DNA from 2 places in the Clostridium sp. CM037 genome. Region 2 is predicted to be linked to the other one. Evidence: a T-box and tRNA genes for the amino acid it is inferred to sense, from the RefSeq annotation. Region 2 holds a T-box; the other holds one or more tRNA genes.
What was found. A T-box is a leader RNA that pairs with one kind of tRNA and senses whether it is charged. The one in region 2 lies ahead of ileS (isoleucine--tRNA ligase), so its partner is inferred to be a tRNA-Ile.
Positions count from the first base shown of each region.

Region 1: it encodes a tRNA-Ile, which carries the amino acid that the T-box ahead of ileS (isoleucine--tRNA ligase) is inferred to sense. The anticodon was not compared.

Region 1 covers NZ_CM143650.1:98,255-109,443, forward strand. Annotated here, with positions in the region: gene ACWJKP_RS00530 (NAD(P)/FAD-dependent oxidoreductase) at 1-64, opposite strand, end outside; gene ACWJKP_RS00535 (hybrid sensor histidine kinase/response regulator) at 238-2,454, opposite strand; partial or broken gene ACWJKP_RS00540 (UPF0182 family protein) at 2,716-5,424, opposite strand; gene ACWJKP_RS00545 (DUF362 domain-containing protein) at 5,434-6,597, opposite strand; gene ACWJKP_RS00550 (transcription repressor NadR) at 6,623-7,138, opposite strand; gene ACWJKP_RS00555 (HDIG domain-containing metalloprotein) at 7,314-7,808, opposite strand; tRNA gene ACWJKP_RS00560 (tRNA-Ala) at 7,967-8,042, opposite strand; tRNA gene ACWJKP_RS00565 (tRNA-Ile) at 8,048-8,124, opposite strand; rRNA gene rrf (5S ribosomal RNA) at 8,133-8,249, opposite strand; rRNA gene ACWJKP_RS00575 (23S ribosomal RNA) at 8,439-11,189, opposite strand, start outside.
Region 2 covers NZ_CM143650.1:4,152,877-4,164,065, reverse strand. Annotated here, with positions in the region: gene ACWJKP_RS19920 (MBL fold metallo-hydrolase) at 1-124, opposite strand, end outside; gene ACWJKP_RS19915 (type I glutamate--ammonia ligase) at 293-2,191, opposite strand; T-box leader at 2,755-2,973, shown strand; gene ileS (isoleucine--tRNA ligase) at 3,101-6,202, shown strand; gene ACWJKP_RS19905 (LacI family DNA-binding transcriptional regulator) at 6,424-7,422, shown strand; gene ACWJKP_RS19900 (AAA domain-containing protein) at 7,546-11,189, shown strand, end outside.

The sequences.
Region 1 (11,189 bases), 180 kb from region 2:
AGATCTCATAAGCAACTGCACATCCAATTATTCCTCCACCCAAAATAAGTACATCATAGTCCATCGTAGCCCTCCAGCATAAAACAAAACTGTTTTAATTTACATTATTATTATATCCTTTTTTTAAACATGTGACTCAATATGTTAAATTTTTTTCTAATTTCACTAAAAAAGAAGAACAGTCATCCATTCTTCTTTTCGCCCGTATTTTAGACGTAATTGTCATTTGATGGATATTTAATCTCTTATACTATAACAAGAAAGCATTTTTTTTAAACTTTCTTTATTTATAGGTTTATTTAAAATGAAATCAACATTATTCATATCTTGACCTTCAAAAGGTCCCACCCACCCTGTCATTAAGCAAAAATATGTCTGATTGTTTATTTTTTTAACTTTTTCAGCAACTTGAAATCCATTAATACTCGGCATGGTAAAATCACATACAATTATATCATATTTTCTCCTTTGTAACTCTGAGTCTAAATTTTCACACCCACAAGCCTTTGTTTTACATTTAACAATTGATTTTATCATACTAGCAACAACATTTCTTATTTGCTCCTGATCATCGATAACAAGGATGTTGCCTTCAAAATCAATTACATCCCTTAATCCTACGTTATCACTTTTAGTTATTTTTTCACATAGGGGTAATTTAATAATAAAAGAAGTTCCTACATTTTGTTTGCTTTCAATTTCCATGCTCCCTTTATGTGAAAGTATTATATTATAAGAGATACTTAATCCAAGCCCTGAACCATCATTACCTTTTGTTGTAAAAAACGGTTCAAATATTCTTTTTTGAATCTCTTTTTTCATTCCCATTCCACTATCTCTTATTTCTATAATAGCCATATTAGCTTTATTTTTAGTAATGAATTCTATTTTACCACCTTTTGGCATAGCATCTATAGCATTTACTATTATATTTATAAATACCTCTCTTATTTCTGTTATATTTCCTTGCATCTCCTCATTAGATTTTAATGATTTAATTACGCTTATTTTTATTCCTTTAAAACTACTTCCTGTTAGCCATTTACTTTTAGTTAAATCTATTGCATCTGAAATTACATTATCTACACTAAAGATTTCAAAATCATTATCTTTTCCATTACATTTTTGGGTTAATTTTTTAACCTTATTAGTAATATTGATTCCATCATACGCACATATTTCTATAATGCTAAGCAACTTCAAGTTTTCTTTTTCCTTAGTTGTATCCTTTAAAAGTTGAACAGAGCCTACAATTGGTGTAAGTATATTATTTATATCATGAGTTATTCCCGCAGCCATTTCTCCCATAGCCCTTAGTTTTTCGTTTTGTATTAGTCTATTTCGCATATCAGAAAATCTTTTTTGATCCTGTATTAAATAAAATGCAGTTTTACATATTGATTTTAAATGTTCTATGTTATTTTTAGATAGCTCTCTATTATTTTTATATCTTCCTATACTTATTACACCCTTAGAACTATCATAATATTCTACATTAATAGCCATATAGCTTACTATGCCTAATAACTTGAATTTTTCTACTAATTCTGAATCCTCTATTTCACTTGAATTTAATAATGAATTTCCATTACTATTTAATACCATTTCATTGAAGTTATTAATATAATGGATTGTTTTTATATCCTTAATCAAATAGTATTTATGTTTTTTAGTTATCCCATAATAATTACCCATTTCTATCGTATTTTCTTGCTCTTTAACTGAACTATGTAAAATACAAAAATCTACATCACATACATCCTTAATTTTATTCATTACGATTTCTCTGAATTCATTTTCATCTGTATTTTGGGGTATATCTGAAAAAATATCATTAAATAAAACTAAATTTTTATTCTGATATTTTAGTTGTGAATTAGACTGAAGCATCCAAATTGCTTTTTCTATTTCATTCTTATTTTTAAATTCCATTTCTTTATTTCTATCTATAATAATTAATGTTTGAAATAAATTGCTAAATCTATGTAGTTCATTGAAGTTATATACATTATTATTAATGTATACCATATTAGAAATATTATCTTTTGAACATTCTATTATTTTTTGAACATATTTAATTAAAACATCTACTTTTCCAACCCTTCTAATTACATTTTTAAAATCCCATATTATTCTCAATTTTTGTCTAACAACAAAAATAATATCTAAAAACTCTTTATAGTCATAATCAAAAGTATCAATATTATACGTTTTTATTTTAAAGATACCTGTATTTATATTATACCTTATGAAATCTTCATCACCATCAAAGTTTTTTTCAATATTTTTATAGAATATATCATCTGTAAAAAATATAATTTTTTCTCCGTTTATAAGAGCATCCGAAATATTTTTTATTATTACTTTAGGTAAATTATTAATATTTAAAGCATCTGTACCTATACACAATGAATTTTTACCAGCCTTATACAAATTATTATTTGTATATTTCATAACATAACCCCCATACCCCTTATACTCTTATATATATAAACTTATTCGACATTTTATTTCAAATTCCTTTGTTTTATACAATATTTATCTCACTCTATATATTTTTACATAACGCAAAACAAATTATACTATAAAAGTAAGGACATATAACAATATATGTCCTAAGATTACATTTCATGATAATACAATGTAACATAATCCTATTTAAAACTAAGGCGTTTTTAATATGTCTTGATTATGTTAACTATATTATAATATATTTTACTCACTTATTTTATTCAATGTATCACCTAATTGTTTTATAAATATCCCATATTCAGCCCACTTACCATTTTTTTGAGCTTCCAACGCCTTGTTATAAATTTCTTTAGCAATTTTTATATTTTCCAATGATTTTTCATCTAAATTTAATTTTTCTTTAGTTTGGGATATATTATTTTTGTCTGTATAATCAAATATTTGTTCAAGCGCTAACTCTATATTATCAGCTAAAACTATTTTATCACCATAAGACACTATAACCTTTTTCATCTCTGGTATGCTTTTCTCGCCTTTAGCTCTCAAATACATAGGCTCTACATAAATCAAAGAATTTTTAATTGGTATAATTAATGTTTCTCCAAATTGGACTTGTGAACCTTGTGTATTCCAAAGTGATAATTCTTTTGATATTATAGTGTCCTGATTCATCTTTTGTTTAAATAGTACAGGGCTATATACTGTTTGCTTCGGTGGGAATTTATATAAAACCATTTTCCCATAATTGTCCCCATCCATCCTTGCTGCCAATAACGATACCATGTTATCTCGCCCTTTAGTGTTGAAGTATTCAAGTAAGATCATTTCTTCTGTGCTTTCATTTGGTAGTTTCATTATTACATAAGAAGCTTTGTTTTTTTCATTTTTACCCTCAACCTTCTCTTTGTTAGTTGCTATAGACCACACATCATCTCCGTTATAAAATACTCCAGGATCAGTTATGTGGTATTTACCAAGTACATTACATTGTAAATTAAATAAGACTTCTGGATATCTAAAATGTTCTTTTATACCACTAGGAACTGTCTCTGAATCCTTAAATAGTTTTGTAAATATCTTTGAATAATTATTTGCTATAGGATCCTTTTTATCAACTATATAAAATTCAGGTATTCCATCTACTGCGTCAATGGCAACTTTAATTGAATTCCTCATATAATTCACACCATTTTGTGGCTGTGAAAACGGATATCTATTGGAGGTTGTATATGCATCTATAATCCAGTATAATCTTCCTTCGTTAATTATAATGTATGGATCACTATCATATGTTAAAAATGGAGCAATTTTTTTTACTCTTTGAACTATATTCCTATCAATTAATATTTTACTATTAGAAGTTATATCGTTGGATAATAAAAACTGAGTACTTTTTTTATTTATTGCAAATAAAATTCTATTTGCGACGCTCATCTTCATTCCAGCTTTTCCATCATAGTTATTAGTTTGGTTTTCTCCACCCTTAGGATAATCTAACTCTCCAATTTTTGTATTGACTATACTATAATCATTGGTACTTTCACCAAAATATATTCTAGGATTATCTGTTTTTATACTTGTTTTATTTTCTAAAGGTATATTATTAATCACAAAATCCGGCTGACCTTCACTTGTTACAGAGTTTACCTTACTCATAGCCACGCCGTATCCATGAGTATAAACTAGATGTCTATTTTGCCAAGTATTTGAATTGTCTTTTAATGACTCTAACTCAATTTCTCTTGGTGCAATAAATACTTGATTGTATTTCCCATTTATATTATATCTATCAATATCTAAATCATTAAATCCATAATAAAACCTCATATATTGAAATTGATTATAAAATTCTAATGCTGGTTTAAAAGAGTTTATTTTTATATTATCAATAGTATCTTTATTAAAATTAATATCCTCTTTCGTTAAATCATTTTTTATTTCAAATGGAACTTCTCCTATGGTATGTAAATTAAAAGCTTTTCTCGTATTGTCTATATTATATTGAATATATGGTTTTTCTAAAGTTTTTTCATTCGATTGAACTTGAAACTTTTGAACTAGATTTGCTGTTATATGTTCCCCAAAAATTAATGCAACAACCACAATAACAGATATAATCACAGGCTTTGCTTTATATTTTAGTATACTTATAAATGTAATTATGGCTGCAATTAAAGATACCACCGCTATTGTTTGGTAAAACCTTAAGGTTACATGTATATCTGTATATCCTGCTCCAAATACTATTCCTCTTGGCGAGTATACTAGATTCCAAGCTTTTACTAAGTATCCAAGAGATACTAGCATCAATATTAGTGAAGACACTATGGAAAGCTGCCTTCCTGCAAATTTAGTTATTCCTCTCTTAAAGTTTTTAAGTTTAGAAAATATATTTCCTTTATTGGAATGTAATATATGATCCTTTGCAGTTAATGTGATGTATATTACTATAGTAATAATTACTAATACTACTAGCAAAGTTATGAACATTCGATATAGTGATTCAATTAATGGAAGTTTGAATATAAAAAATGAAATATCTTTTTTAAATAATGGGTCTACAGTATTAAAACTTGTAGCATTCGCGAACTGCAGTATTGTATACCAATAGTTAGAAGCAAAGGTAATCGAAACTATAAAAGAGATTATAATATTTATAAATATAATAATTTTGCGTTTTAATCTTTCTTTATTTTTATTCACTTCAACAACCTTTTTCCATCTTAGAATACTACTTTTAAATGTTTTATAATACATCCATATTGCAATATAACTCACCATAAACACTGGTATCATTAACTTTAAAATTGATGTTAATTTAGTAAAATATACTGATAAATATCCTACTTCCTTAAACCACTGTATGTTTATAGCAAAATTAATTATGTTACCTAAGAAAGCTAAAATTATTACTATTATTGCTATAATGATAGCTATGGTCTTTTTTCTTTTCGTAAAAAATCACCTCTTATCTAATTTTAGTAATTTAGCTAACTTTGAATATTTTGTTTCAATTGCACCAACTGGGCATAATTCCTGACAGCAAAAACATCTAATACATTCATGCATATTCCATTTAGGATTTAATATGTCTCCTTTTAGTACCATCTCAATCGCCGCGGGCTTCTCTGGACATACCTCAGCACACCTTCCACAACCTATGCATTTTTCTTTGATTAGGGTTGGGTTTGGTGCTATCATTTCTCTTAGAAAATTAGTTACCCCTGGGTTTATAAAATAAAAGTTACCTCCCTTCCTACATAGTTTAAAATCTTTTGCTTTCATAGATTCTAAGTCTTCACCAAGTATGTTTATATCCTTTGAAAGTACTACTCCCCATTTGCTATCATATGCTTCTTTTAAAACAGGTGTATCCAAAGGATCATCGTAACCTATAAGTCTAACGGCAGTGGAATCCACAGCTGTTAAGCTCTGTCCCATAATTAAAGTATTCATTTTATATGGCTGTCCACTTTTAGGTCCATTACCTTCCATAGCAATTATACCGTCTAAAATAGCAAAATTAGTCCCAACGGCCGTATTTAAATCCAAAAGCATCTTGCAAAAATTATTAGCATCAGGCATTCTTGTATGCCAAGTTGCTTTTTGCGTTCCTGGTATACAACCAAATTGATTTTTTACAGCTCCTGTATAATAGGCCATAGCATGTGTTTTAAGTTTTGGCAGTGATATAACAACGTCTGCCTCATAAGCAGCTTTAGATATATTCCAAGATTTACATAAAATAGAATTATCTAATTTAATATGTACTGACTCTTTAAAATCCTCAAAAGTAACTCCGTATTTATCAGCAACCTCCATAAGACCAGATTTTTCTGCTGCTTTTCTTGAATCTCCGAAGCCGGGCGAATCACCAAAGCTAATGTAACTAGAATATTCCCTAATAACTCTAATTACTGCTTCAAAAACAGCATAATGAGTTACTACTGGCGATCCTTTACTCTCAACACTTAACATATTAGGCTTTAAAAGTACTTTACTGTTTTTTGGTATTAATTGTTTCAAAAATTGATGTCCACCCAATAATTCAAATCCCTCTCGCAACTTTTTTTCTACTAAATCAACATCATATTCCGTACATTTTAAAAGTGCAACATTTTCCATAATACTTTCTCCTTTAATAATTAAATTACTCACAAATTAAGTAATTCTTATTTTTTAATTCTTTTATAATACACTCTATAATCTCTTCATTATCCGCTTTTATAGTATGTAAGTGTATTCCTTTAGTTAACGAGGATAATGGCTTGGCACTAAATTCTTTAAACTTTCTTGTGAATTTCTCAATATCCATAATTGTCTTTATCATGAGCATTGCTCTTATTTCACCGTATAAAGAGTGTTCTACTGTTACATCCTCTACTATACCACCAAATTTTACAATGCATTCAAGCTCATTATATATATCGTCTCTTGTGTGTGAAACTGCAATTACCCGCCTTACATAATTACTTTCTTCTTTGGGTATTAAATAACCTTCTGAAGTCGCAATTATATTTACACCTTCTGCTCTTATAATTGCAATATCTTTTACTATAACTTGTCTTGTAACCCCTAGTTTCTCTGCTAAAAAGTTACCTTTACATGTAGTATTGTCTTTAAATAATTTGTTTTTAATATATCCTCTTCTTTCCTTTGAATCCATTTTCCCCTCCCAATATTTGTATTTAATTATATTCTATCACTCTTTATGTATTATTAGAAACACTTTATAACATATAAATGCTTTTAAATTAAAAGCATCCTTTTTTATAACTATATTTACCTAATATATACTTTTACTGTGATAAATCAAAAAAAAGAAACTATATATTAGTTTCTTAATTTCTATCATCACATTCTTTTAATAAATCTAATTCTATATCTCCTGTTATATTATTATTATGATGATTTTTCACTAAAAATAAAATTCTATCGTTGTAACCATACTTTCTTAATAAACTATATCCTATATCTCCATGATTATAATAAATATTAACATTTTTATTTTTTTTATACGATCTAATTTTTCCATTTGTTACCATATGAATTATAACCATTATAGCTTTATCTATTGGATTCATACTATTATATATTTTACCTATATCATGAAGCAATGCAACCTTTATCAAATCATTTGATTTTAACTTTCTTTGATTACAAGTTAATTTTACATCCCTAGCTACATTTATACAGTGTTTTTGCTCATAAGTAGGTAATTGGTTTAATAATTGTAATTCATAAGTTTCTAAATACATCTTAAGAAACTCTAAATCTTCATCATTAACCTTCGAAACCATTGACCTGTAAAACTGCTTTACTCTATATAGTGACATCGTAAAGTTCCTTTCATATTTCATATTATCGCTTTTATATTGTAATACATTTTACCTAATAAATCTATAAAATCTATAATTAAATCATTTCCTTCTGAAATGTCGTTAAGGACTAATTTTTAACGAAATAAAAAACAGCCCATATTTGGACTGTTTTTTGGTGGAGATAAAGGGAATCGAACCCTTGACCCCCTGCGTGCAAGGCAGGTGCTCTCCCAGCTGAGCTATATCCCCACATATGGTGGACCTTCAGGGACTCGAACCCCGGACCGACCGGTTATGAGCCGGTAGCTCTAACCAGCTGAGCTAAAGATCCATGTATTGACCTGGCGACAACCTACTCTTCCACAAGGTCACCCCTGCAGTACCATCGGCGCATTGAAGCTTAACCTTCGTGTTCGGTATGGGAACGGGTGTTACCTTCATGCCATAATCACCAGATTTATAAAGTATTAACCTTATAATTAAAGTATACCAAGCTATTGTTAACTTGTCAATATACTTTATGAGATATTCTCTCAAAATTGCACAGTGAATTAATCTTCTTCCTTTGTCAGAATCTTAGTTTCTTTCCTACGAAAGAAACAGCTTCTGCGAAAGAAATATATCGCGTTACTTTAATTATATATTTAGGTCAAGCCCTCGACTTATTAGTATTAGTCAGCTGAACATGTTACCATGCTTACACCTCTAACCTATCAACCTGGTGGTCTTCCAGGAGTCTTACTAACATCGCACTTACGTGCGAGTTATGGGAAATCTCATCTCAGGGTGGGCTTCACGCTTAGATGCTTTCAGCGTTTATCCCTTCCAAACATAGCTACCCAGCGATGCCACTGGCGTGACAACTGGTGCACCAGAGGTTTGTCCATCCCGGTCCTCTCGTACTAAGGACAGCTCCCTTCAAATTTCCTACGCCCGCGACGGATAGGGACCGAACTGTCTCACGACGTTCTGAACCCAGCTCGCGTGCCGCTTTAATGGGCGAACAGCCCAACCCTTGGGACCTACTTCAGCCCCAGGATGCGACGAGCCGACATCGAGGTGCCAAACCTCCCCGTCGATGTGGACTCTTGGGGGAGATCAGCCTGTTATCCCCGAGGTAGCTTTTATCCGTTGAGCGATGGCCCTCCCACGAGGTACCACCGGATCACTAAGCCCGACTTTCGTCCCTGCTCCACTTGTAAGTGTCGCAGTCAGGCTCCCTTCTGCCTTTGCACTCTTCGCGCGATTTCCAACCGCGCTGAGGGAACCTTTGGGCGCCTCCGTTACTTTTTTGGAGGCGACCGCCCCAGTCAAACTGCCCACCTAACAATGTCCTGTGACCAGATTCATGGCCTCCAGTTAGAACCTCAGTACTGTCAGGGTGGTATCCCAAGGATGACTCCACACAGGCTGACGCCCATGTTTCTCAGTCTCCCACCTATCCTGTACAGACAATACCGAAATTCAATGCTAAGCTACAGTAAAGCTCTACGGGGTCTTTCCGTCCAATCGCGGGTAGCAAGCATCTTCACTTGCACTACAATTTCGCCGGATGTGTTGTTGAGACAGTGCCCAAATCATTACGCCATTCGTGCGGGTCGGAACTTACCCGACAAGGAATTTCGCTACCTTAGGACCGTTATAGTTACGGCCGCCGTTTACTGGGGCTTAAGTTCATACCTTCGCTTGCGCTAAGTAATCCCCTTAACCTTCCAGCACCGGGCAGGCGTCAGCCCCTATACATCAGCTTTCGCTTTAGCAGAGACCTGTGTTTTTGCTAAACAGTTGCTTGGGCCTATTCTCTGCGACCTACTTACGTAGGCACCCCTTCTCCCGAAGTTACGGGGTCAATTTGCCGAGTTCCTTAACAACAATTCTTCCGATGGTCTTAGGATTCTCTCCTCACCTACCTGTGTCGGTTTGCGGTACGGGCACCAATATCCTCGATAGAGACTTTTCTTGGCAGCGTGGAATCAGATACTTCAGGAATAAATTCCCTTCCCCATCACATCTCAGCGTTAAGAGCAAACGGATTTGCCTGCTTGCTCCGCCTAAATGCTTAGACACACATCCAATAGTGTGCACATCTTATCCTCCTGCGTCATCCCATTTCTAATAACGTCCATTGGTGGTATCGGAATATCAACCGATTGTCCATCACCTACGCCTTTCGGCCTCGGCTTAGGTCCCGACTAACCCTGAGAGGACGAGCCTTCCTCAGGAAACCTTAGGTTTTCGACCGTTAAGATTCTCACTTAACTCTCGCTACTCATGCCAACATTCTCACTTCTGTACCGTCCACCACTCCTTACGGTATGACTTCAGCCAGTACAGAAAGCTCCTCTACCGCGTACACAATTGTGTACACCCATAGCTTCGGTGGTAAGTTTTAGCCCCGGACATCTTCGGCGCAGGATCTCTTGACTAGTGAGCTATTACGCACTCTTTAAATGAGTGGCTGCTTCTGAGCCAACATCCTAGTTGTCTTAGAAATCCCACATCCTTTTCCACTTAACTTACACTTTGGGACCTTAGCTGATGGTCTGGGCTGTTTCCCTTTTGACTACGGATCTTATCATTCGCAGTCTGACTGCCGAAATAAAAGTATATGGCATTCGGAGTTTGATAGGGTTCAGTAACTGTTGTCAGCCCCTAGCCCATTCAGTGCTCTACCTCCATTACTCAATTAATCGACGCTAGCCCTAAAGCTATTTCGAGGAGAACCAGCTATCTCCGAGTTCGATTGGAATTTCTCCGCTATCCACAGCTCATCCCATGGTTTTTCAACACCAACGTGGTTCGGACCTCCACGGAATTTTACTTCCGCTTCATCCTGGCCATGGATAGGTCACCCGGTTTCGGGTCTACGACATGCAACTTCGTGAACTTGCGTTCACAACGCCCTATTCAGACTTGGTTTCCCTTCGGCTCCGTACCTTAAGTACTTAACCTTGCTACATATCGTAACTCGTTGGCTCGTTCTACAAAAAGCACGCCGTCACACATATAAAGTGCTTCGACCGGTTGTAGGCACACGGTTTCAGGTTCTATTTCACTCCCCTTCCGGGGTTCTTTTCACCTTTCCCTCACGGTACTTCTTCACTATCGGTCACTAGGTAGTATTTAGCCTTGGGAGGTGGTCCTCCCAGCTTCCCACAAGGTTTCACGTGTCTCGTGGTACTCTGGATTAGATCTGACTGTTTTTCCTTTTCATTTACAGGCCTATTACCTTCTGCGGAGCAGCTTTCCAGCTATCTTCAATTAAGGAATTGCAGTATTTATGATCTATCCTCAACCCCCAGATCAAAGACCTGGGTTTGGGCTCTTTCCCTTTCGCTCGCCGCTACTTAGGAAATCGATGTTTCTTTCTCTTCCTCCGGGTACTTAGATGTTTCA
Region 2 (11,189 bases):
CAATATCTGGACTGCCTTTATAAATATCATACCCTAAAGTATTGTCAAATGGATCTGTTAAAAGCTTCACACCTTTTGAATCTTCCAAAAGAAAGCATGAATGACCTAACCAAGTTATTTTCATGTAAATTCTCCTTTTGTTAAATGGTTTCGCTTTGTTATGGTATGTGACCCCCACTTATAGAAGTGGGAGTCTTTCCTTCTGAAATGCCTTTAAAATTAATATATTGTGTAGTAAAAGAACATTTTATACGGTCATTTCATGACTCACAATATATAATTTTGATTTTTATTAAATATCTAATAAATTCTTTTTATAGTTAGAATAATAAAGTCTAAGCTCTTCCATTTGTGCATCTAATTGTATTTGTAATGATGAAAGTTCTTCATAGTTTTCAAGTTTAGAGGCTTCTTTTATTTTAGTAAATAGGCTTTTCTTAGAATAAGTATCCTTCATAAGAGAATGTCTAAGATCATTAATTTTTTGCCAATTTGCTAAATCTAAATCTAAAGCTTTTTCAGCAGTGTGAATCATTTCAGATTTTCGAATCTCTTCTGCATAATTATTTAATAACCTATTATTTATTTCAGTAACCCATCTACTGGTTATTGCCATTTTAAAACTATTTATTATGCTAGTAGTAAATACATTGGAAGTCGTAAGAATCTTAAGCTTTTCAGGATATTCTTCTAATGTACGAACATTTTCATAAACAGTTTTTGGTGCTTTTCCAAAATATTTTGCGCGCTCTTCTTCTGTATAGAATTCGAATACATCTTCTTCACTTCTGTAAGCTCTATCTTTTTCTAAATAATCGCTGTCGTCTCCTGGTGCTTTAGATAATTCTTTCAAAAGGTCATCTTCAGATTTATTGTTTTCTATGGCATATACAATCCCATCGAGCATTGTCATATATAGGGTAGATAAAGCTAAATAGGCATTAGTATGTGGACATGGAGATCTAAGCTCAAACCTTGTAGCAAGTGGATTATCAAGGTCTCTTATTAAGGCTAAAAGTATAGATCTGTTTCTCGATGGAATATCTACACTGTGACCAAGTGAAGTTACTATGCAAATAGGAGCTTCAAAACCAACTTTTAATCTTCTTAAAGAATCATTTGATGAAGAAACAAATGGATTTATTACTTCATAATTTTTAAGTACTCCCATCACGGAAGCATAACCTAAAGTGCTTAAAAAATGTTTTTTATTTGAATTGAATAAATTAACTCTCTTTCCATTTTTTAATTTTACAGCTACTCCAACATGAATATGTTCACCGCTTCCAGCCACATCATGTACAGGTTTTGCTAAAAAATTAACATCTAGACCGTTAAGTCTGAAGGTTTCTTTTACTAAATTTCTGATAAATAGCTCATTATCTGCACATTGAAGAGCATTTGAAAACTTCCAATCTAATTCAAGTTGTTCCATGATATGTGTTAGAGTACCAGCTTCACCTATTTGAGCTTTTACCCCACCAACTTCTTTATGGCCCATTTCAGGTTCGAAACCATACTCTTCCATTAAAAGAAGTGTTTGCTCGAGAGCTGTTCGAACATTTCCTTTAGTTTTACTCCAATATTGCTCTTTTAGTACTTGCGAAGTAGATAGTTCTTCTATATCAGCCTTATCATTAGGTGTTTTTACCCAAAATTCTAACTCAGTAGCAGAAGTGAGCATTAGCTCATCAATATCTTTATATTCAAAATTAAAAGAAGTTAAAGATGATGGATTTTCTTTGAATAAATTAAGAAGGGTTGTTTTAAAGCATTCAATGGATCTTTTTAAGATTGATCTTGAATCTACTGGGAGATTATCATGTAATAATATACATGGGATCTTTAATGTACCTATAGGTAATGCTGTTTCAGGGTCAATGTTTTCATAATTGTAGTCGACGTACCAATTACAGTCAAAATCTGCTAGCATGTCTAATTTAGCATTGTTTAGAGTGGCAATACCTGGCAATACTACAGATGAACCATCAGTTTGAATAGCACCTTCCGCGAAACCACTAATATCATTTAAGAATATTTTCATTGGAATTCTCTCGTCAGTGTCATTACCGGATAAGTCAATACCAACTAGTGAGACGAATTTCACCTCAGAGTGAGCAAGTAAAGTTTCTTTAATTTCTTTTTCAGAATGCTTTTCTTTAGGAATTACATAAAATAATTTTTTCAAAATAATATTCCTCCTTTAAAGTATATAAATTGCTTAAAAGCCACTAAAGTGACTTGATTAACCTTTTTAGAAATAGAATCATGATCTTAGCAGAATACTTGAATTGCCTGTAACAAGACTACCACATATAGGAGTAGAGAGCTTTTTTTAGAAATACAACAAAATTTTATTTGTAAATAAAATGATTTTATTATGAAAATGCAAGTATGTCAATAAAAAAACATCACAAAACACAATAAATTATAAACCAATGCTGCTGATTTGCAAGTTATTACAAATGAAAATTCATTTATAAATTCAAATCATAACAAAGTTTATTTTTAACTAGTATTATATCACATACATCTATGAAAAGGTGATATTTAAATAATCAAAGTGTTATTGAAGGTTTGTAGAATAGTATTTCCAAAATATCAAGATATAGGATTTATAACACAAATTTTAATTTTTAGATATAGACTTCTTTTTTTTATGGTAAATACAAGAGAATTTAAAAAGAAATTGACAATGAAAATTCATTATAATATAATGATAAGAAGTTCATAGTAATTATTGATTATGACTAATAAAAAGCTTTGATTAGGAAAAGTATTTAAGCAAGTAACTTACAGAGAATGGGCCAGGTTGAGAACCCATAGTGAAGGTTTAGAGAAAATCACCTAGGAGCTGAGAGCTGAATGTTTAGTAAGCTTATCCGTATTTCTGCGTTAAAGAATAAGGTATTATTGTACTTGAATTTATATGTATTATATAGGTGGCATAACGAATTTAACTTCGTCCTATTTAGGGTGGGGTTTTTTTATATTTAAAAATATTGTAGTACCACAGGTAATGATTTAACGACATTTCAGAAGGAAAGTTCCCCACATACAAATAGTAATTATTAAATGAAATAGGGAAAGGAGTTTTATTATGTATAAGAAAAATGATGCTTCAAAAAGTTTTATGGATATAGAAAAAGATGTGCTTAAGCTTTGGAAAGAAAAAGATATTATTCAAAAGAATTTTGATTTAAATGAGGAAGGGGAGTCCTTTACTTTTTATGATGGTCCACCAACGGCTAATGGAAAACCACATATCGGGCATGTTTTAACAAGAGTTATGAAGGATTTAATTCCAAGATATAAGGTAATGAAGGGATATAATGTTCTTAGAAAAGCTGGGTGGGATACCCACGGGTTACCGGTAGAACTTGAAATAGAAAAAAAACTTGGAATTAATGGTAAGCCTGGAATAGAAGCTTACGGTGTGGAAAAGTTTGTGAAAGAATGTAAGGACAGTGTTTTTAACTATGTAAATATGTGGGAAGAGATGTCGGATAGGGTAGGATACTGGGTAGATATGGAGAAGCCATATGTAACTTATCATAATGATTATATTGAATCAGTTTGGTGGGCATTAAAGCAAATGTGGGATAAGGATCTATTATACAAAGGTCATAAAGTAATGCCTTATTGTCCAAGATGTGGAACATCTTTATCATCTCATGAAGTGGCTCAAGGATATAAAGATGTAAAAGAAATGTCAGCATATATAAAATTTAAAGTGAAGGGTGAAGAAAAATTTATACTTGTTTGGACTACAACTCCTTGGACACTTCCAAGTAATGTAGCACTTGCAGTAAACAAAAAATATGATTATGTTGAGGTAATCCAAGAAGGTGAGACTTTAATACTTTCGAGAGATTTATTAAGTAAACTCGAGGGAGAGTATGAGGTAGTACGTGAATTTAAAGGAGAAGCTCTAATAGGTCTTGAATATGAGCAAATGTTTAATTTCTATACTCCAAAAGAAAAAGCTTTCTATGTAGTACACGGAGATTTCGTAACACTCTCAGATGGTACAGGGATAGTCCATATTGCTCCGGCTTATGGTGAAGATGATAATTTGCTTGGTAAAAAATATGATTTACCACTTATTAATTTAGTTGATGTAGAAGGAAAATTTGTAGATTGCGTTGCTCCATGGAAGGGCATTTTTGTTAAAGAGGCTGATGCTAAGATATTAGAATACTTAAAAGAAAACAATGTTTTATATAAAGCAGAGAAATTTGAACACTCATACCCACACTGTTGGAGATGTGATACACCACTTTTATATTATCCAAGAGAAAGTTGGTTTGTAAGAATGTCTTCAGTAAGGGACAAACTTATAGATAATAATAATAAAATTAATTGGATTCCAGATAACGTGCGAACAGGCAGAATGGGTAAATTCCTTGAAGGCGTTATAGATTGGAGTATAAGTAGATCTAGATATTGGGGGACTCCACTTCCAATTTGGGAATGTGAATGCGGTCATCGCGAACTTATAGGAAGTATAGCAGAACTTAATGAAAAGGGAATAGATGTGCCAGGAGGAATAGAGCTTCATAAACCATTTATAGATAAGATAAATTTAAAATGTCCAAAATGTAGCAAATCTATGACTAGAGTAGAAGAAGTTATAGATTGTTGGTTTGACTCAGGATCAATGCCATTTGCGCAACATCACTATCCATTTGAAAATAAAGAACTATTTGAAGCTAATTTCCCAGCTCAATTTATTTCAGAAGCAGTAGACCAAACAAGAGGATGGTTCTATACGTTACTTGCGGTATCTACAACTGTATTTGATACAAACCCATTTGAAAACTGTATTGTACTAGGGCATGTATTAGATAAAAACGGAATTAAAATGTCTAAGCATAAAGGGAATGTGCTAAGTCCATTTACAGTGCTAGAAAATCAAGGAGCAGATGCTCTAAGATGGTACTTTTATACTGCTAGTGCGCCATGGTTACCTTCAAGATTTTATGAAGGCGCGGTAATTGAAGCACAAAGGAAGTTCATAGGAACTCTTTGGAATGTATATTCATTCTATATTCTATATGCTGAAATAGATAATTTTGACCCAACTAAATATGATTGCTTTGAATCTGAGAATATTATGGACAAATGGATGATGTCAAAACTAAACACATTAGTTAAGAATATAGATGACCATTTGACAAATTATAGAATAACTCAAGGTGCTCTTGAACTCGAAGGTTTTGTAGATGAACTTTCTAATTGGTATGTAAGGCGCAATAGAGCAAGATACTGGGTAGAGTCACTTACAGATGATAAGATAGGCGCTTATATGACATTATATAGAGTTATCACAACTTTTGCCAAAATATCTGCTCCATTTATACCGTTTATAACAGAAGAGTTATATCAAAACTTAGTAGTTGCATTTGACAAAAGTGCACCAGAAAGTATTCACTTATGTGCATGGCCTGAATATAGAGAGGATCAAGTGGATAAAGTATTAGAAGAAGAAATGGATATGGCTTATAAGACTGTTAAATTAGGAAGAAGTGCACGAAATGCTGCTAATATAAAGAATAGACAGCCGCTTTCTAAAATGCTAGTTAGTTCTAAATCTCTTCCAGAATATTATGGAGATATAGTAAAAGAAGAACTTAATATTAAAGAAGTAGAGCTAGGAGCTGATATTTCTAAATATGTTAAATTTGAAATTAAACCAAATCTACCTGTGCTAGGTAAGCCATATGGTAAGCTAATACCAGGAATTAAGAAAGCAATAGGAGCTATGAACCAAATGGAGCTTGCTCAAACTATAAATAACGGGAGCATAGTTACTATAAATGTAGCGGGAACAGAAATAGAACTCAATAGCGAGAGATTACTTGTTACAATGCAAGGGCTTGAAGGCTATGCATTTGCTGGGGAAGGTGAAATGGGAGTAGTCTTAATGACTAACATCACCGAAGAACTTAAAGAAGAAGGAAACGTACGTGAGATCTTAAGCAAGATTCAAAACATGAGAAAAGAAAGTGGTTTTGAAGTTGCTGATAAGATTAGAATTTACGTATCTGGAAATGAAATGCTTCAAAATGTAATTTCGAGATTTGAGGAACAAATCAAACGGGATACTTTATCTGTAGAAGTTGTATATAATGGTGAAAGAGAATATACGACGGTTAAGATAAATGGTGAAGATTTAAAACTAGATTTAGAAAAATTGTAATTAATGATTTAGAAAGTATGTGATATTAAGCACATACTTTCTTTTTTAGTAATAATAATGTGCGGGTACACTTTATGAGATATACTTATAAATATCATTGTAAACTTGATTTAATGGGAACACTATAACTATACTAATAGTAGCAAGTTCATATATAACTTGAAATGACAGGCTTTTATCAGTATAATGATAAGATAAGAAAATAGTAGGAGTTGAGAAATATGGCTGCGTCAATAAAAGATGTTGCAAGAGAAGCGGGAGTTTCTATTGCCACAGTATCCAGAGTTTTAAATGATATAGATGTGGTAAATGAAGACACTAAGAAAAAAGTAAATGATGCTATAAAAAAATTGTCGTATAGGCCTAATATAGTTGCAAGAAGCTTAAAAACTCAAAAATCTAGTACTATAGGGATAATTATACCGGATATATCAAATCAATTTTATCCTGAAATTGTTAGAGGCTGTGAGGATGTAGCTAATATTTATAAATACAACATTATGCTTTGCAACGCGGATTTAGACGTAGATAAAGAAATGGAATCTTTAAGAATACTTAAAGAGAAAATGATAGATGGGGTTATATACATGAGTAATTCCATAGAGAATAATGTTATAAGCTTAATAAAAGAGCTCGAAATGCCGACGGTTCTTGTAGAAACTACAGATGCTGGAGGAATATTACCTAGTGTTACTATTGATAATGTAAGGGCAGCAGCTGATGCGGTAAAATATTTGATAAATAGGGGCAACAAGAAAATTGCATATGTAGGTACTGATATAGAAAAAGTTAATGCGCTAGCTAAAAGGCACACAGGCTATATCAAAGGGCTTGAGGAAATGGGAATAACACTTGATAAAGAGCTAATTTATCTTGGCGGAGTTAAGGCTAGAGATGGGTACAAGGGGATTAATGCGATATTAGATAAAGGTGTCCAAATAGACGCAGTATTCTGTGCTAGTGATGAAATTGCTATGGGAGTAATAAATGCATTAAGAGATAAATCTATTAAAGTTCCGGAGGACATAGATGTTATGGGCTTTGATGATATTTATTCAGCTTCAATATTCTATCCTAAATTGACTACAGTGGCTCAACCAATGTATGACATGGGATCTGTAAGTATGAGAATGCTTATAAAAGCTATAAATAATTTAGAAGTTGAGGAAAAACATTTTGTATTACCGTATAGAATAGTGGAGAGAGATTCCTGTAAATAAATATAAGTCTTATTAAAACAAAATAAGTTTTAATAAGACTTTTTACATTATTTTCATGAGCCTTGAATATACAATTAGGTGATTTTATAAATGTCAAATTAACAAGTTGGAGGTAACAACGTTTTGAATATTAATAATAAAGTAGAAAAAATATTTTCATATTTACTAAGTATAAAAAATATGAATCAAAAAACTATAAGAAATATTAATGAATATGAAAATGTACATTGGCAAAAGGAACTCCAAAATATTAGTGGGTGCACTTTTAATGTTGATGAAAATAAGGACTATTGGTTAACTATAGATGAGAGAGCAGGAAAATTATACGCTCAGTTTCAGAAAACATATTTAAAACTAGAAAAAAACAGTGAAGATTTAGAGGTGATTTGGTCAAATGGGCTTTTAACTTGGGAAAAAGAGGGCAAAAAAGTAGTCCATCCTATTTTTACGACTAAAATAGAAATAAAGCTTGATTCAATGAAAAAAATATTTACCCTAAAACCATATAATAACCAAACCAATGTGGAGCTTGAATTTTTAAATGAATACCTCGAAGTGAACTTAGATAGTTTACTAAGCATTCGCAATAAAGCAAAAGATATGGCTCTGGATGTAAGAAATATTGAAATGGCTTCGAAAATATTCGAAGAGATAGCTATGCTTTTAAAAGCTCACAGGTCGGGTTTTTATATTGAGGATCTAAGCGGTGAATCAGATATAAAGATTCAAAGTAACATGCAATTTTACAATGCCCCATGCATCATACTTCGTAAGGTTGACACAAGACTTTGGAATATGGAACTAAATGATGTATTAACGCAAATAAGAGCGGGATTTCCTATTCCTAAAACTATAGAAGCTTTGGTTTCAGAGGAAGATATGGTGCAAGATATCGAGGAACTTAATGAGTGGACGGAAGTAGGACAAGATGTATTATTTCCTCTGCCTGCAAATCAGGAGCAAATGGAAATAACTAAGAGACTCGCTGAAAACTTTGGGATTGTTGTACAGGGACCGCCAGGTACTGGTAAAAGCCATTCTATAGCTAATTTAATATGCCATCTTTTGGCACATGGCAAGAGGGTACTAGTGACAAGCCAAACAGATAGAGCATTAAGGGTTTTGTCTAATAAAATCCCCGAAGAAGTTAGGGCATTATGTATAAGTATATTGGGAAATGATACGAAATCACTAGAAGAATTGGACGAGTCTGTTAGAAAAATAACAGAAAATTTATCAATGGACACTAAAGAATTACATAAAGACATAAAACTCTTAAAATATAAACTTAGTAAGTGCATTGAAACTCAAAAAAAATTATATGAAGGGTTAAAATGCATTGAAGATAGAGAAAACGACAAGGTAGAGTATGAAGGGCAAAAATACACATTAATGCATATGGCTAAGTGGGTTAAAGATAATGAAGAGGCTCATTCTTGGCTAGTAGATAAGGTTGATTTTAATAAACAAAATCCCTTAGGTCATGAAGAATTTAATAAGTTAGTTACATTATCAAGTATAATTACAAAAGAGCAAATACATGAAATAAATAACATAGATAAGTACAGAGCGATATTGCCTAAAGAAGACGAGTTATGTTATAAAATATTAGAATTATTTAAATTAGAACAGTATCAACATATTCATGAGAATAATATTAAAGACTGGAATAATGTTAAGTCTATAGATTATGGAAATAGAAGATTACTAAAACTTGTAGATGATGCAATAGAAAGACTAAAAGGGTTTGAAAATAGCTGGCTAAATAATGTTATGACACATTATTATTCTAATAACGAATCACAAGGTGTTTGGCAACAATTAGTTAATAAGTGTAATGAATATATAAGAAGTATAAGTGAAATCAAGCAAGAATTAAATGATCACAAGTTAGAAATACCGACTGATGTTGATTTAAACAAATTTAAAAATGACTTTGATGTTGTATCAAAAACAATAAATGAAAAAGGCAAACTAGGAATTGTATTTAAGATGATCCATGGTAAGTTTAGATATATATTCGTGGGTTGCAAGGTAGATTATGAGTTTATAAATAATAGTGAACAAATAAGGGTAGTTAATTTATATATAAAGCTACAGCTATTAGAAAGAGAACTTAAAAATATTTGGAACAATACAGTAGAAGAGTATGGGGCAAAGATCATAGATGATTCGAAATTAAACTATGTAAATGAAGTCGCGGGTGGCATTAGGGGTATTGAAACGATTATTAACTGGGACAAAGACTTTAGAAATAATATAATTAATTTTTTACCAGATAAAAACCTGACGATTAGTTTACGTTGGTATGAAAAAGAATCATATATCTATCTAAAAAATGGATTTGAGAGTTTAAGGCTTATAAATAAATATAATAAATTAAAACTAGAAATGGAAGAAATAGAGAAAAAATTTAATAATGTAGGGTGCATGCAAAAATTACACAATGCTATAAAAACAAGAGACGTTGATAGTTTGCATTCTGTTTATATGGAGATTGATAGTCTAATGCAAGTGGCGAGTAGTGTGTTAGAATTAACACAATTAAGCAAAAAGATAGAAAAATGCTGTCCGATATTACTTGAAAATATCACAAATGATAATAAAAAGGCCATGAAGAGTTTAGAAAATTTAAATTGGGAAAAGGCATGGAAGTGGAAAAAATGGAATGATTTTTTATGCAAATTAGAGGAGATTGATGTAGAGGCTTTAGAGAAAAATATAGCCCAGGAAAAAATTAAAGAAAAATATATTATAAGAGAACTTGTTTCTAAAAAAAGTTGGTTTAATCAAATAGAGCGTACTACTGAGGCTCAAAAAAGAAGCTTATTTACCTGGATGGAAGCTATAAAAAGAATAGGAAAGGGCACAGGAACTCAGGCAGTGAAGTATAGGAAAATTGCACAAAAGGAAATGGAAAATTGTAAGGATGTAATTCCTGTATGGATTATGCCAATAAATAGAGTCATGGAGAATTTAAAGCTTACGGATAATTTATTCGATGTGGTAATTGTGGACGAGAGCAGTCAAAGCGATATATCAGCTATAACAGTTTTAATGAGGGCTAAGAAGGCAATTATTGTAGGAGATGAAAAGCAAATAAGCCCAGAAGCCATTGGAAAGGACCATGTTGCTGTAGAAACTTTAATAAACACATATTTAGAAGACATTCCACATGCAGAATGGTTTGATCTAAAAACTAGCTTGTACAATACAGCCCTAAGGGTATTCCCAAATAGATTATTATTAAAGGAACACTTTAGGTGTGTTCCAGAGATAATAGGATTTAGTAATGAATTGTGCTATTCGGGCGAAATAATACCTTTAAGAAGAATAGACGCTAAAGAGATAGTTGGCCCATTTATAGTAACCTCTAAAGTTACTCAGGGGTGTAGGGATGAAACTAAGGCTATAAACGCAAACGAAGCAAAAAGCATTGTAGATAAGATAATAGAGTGTTGTAGTGATGAGAGGTATAATGGCATGACAATGGGAGTTGTATCGTTACTAGGGGACGCTCAAGCTGAATTAATACTGGGCATGTTGGTAGAGACACTTGGCATGGAGGAAATACTGCAAAGAAGACTTATATGTGGAGATGCTTATTCCTTCCAAGGGGATGAGAGAGATGTAATGTTCCTATCGATGGTTATTGCAAATAATGCTAAATTTACAGCTTTAACTAAGGGATCAGATATAAGAAGATTTAACGTAGCGGCAAGCCGTGCAAGGAATCAAATGTGGCTATTTCACTCAGTCGATTTAGA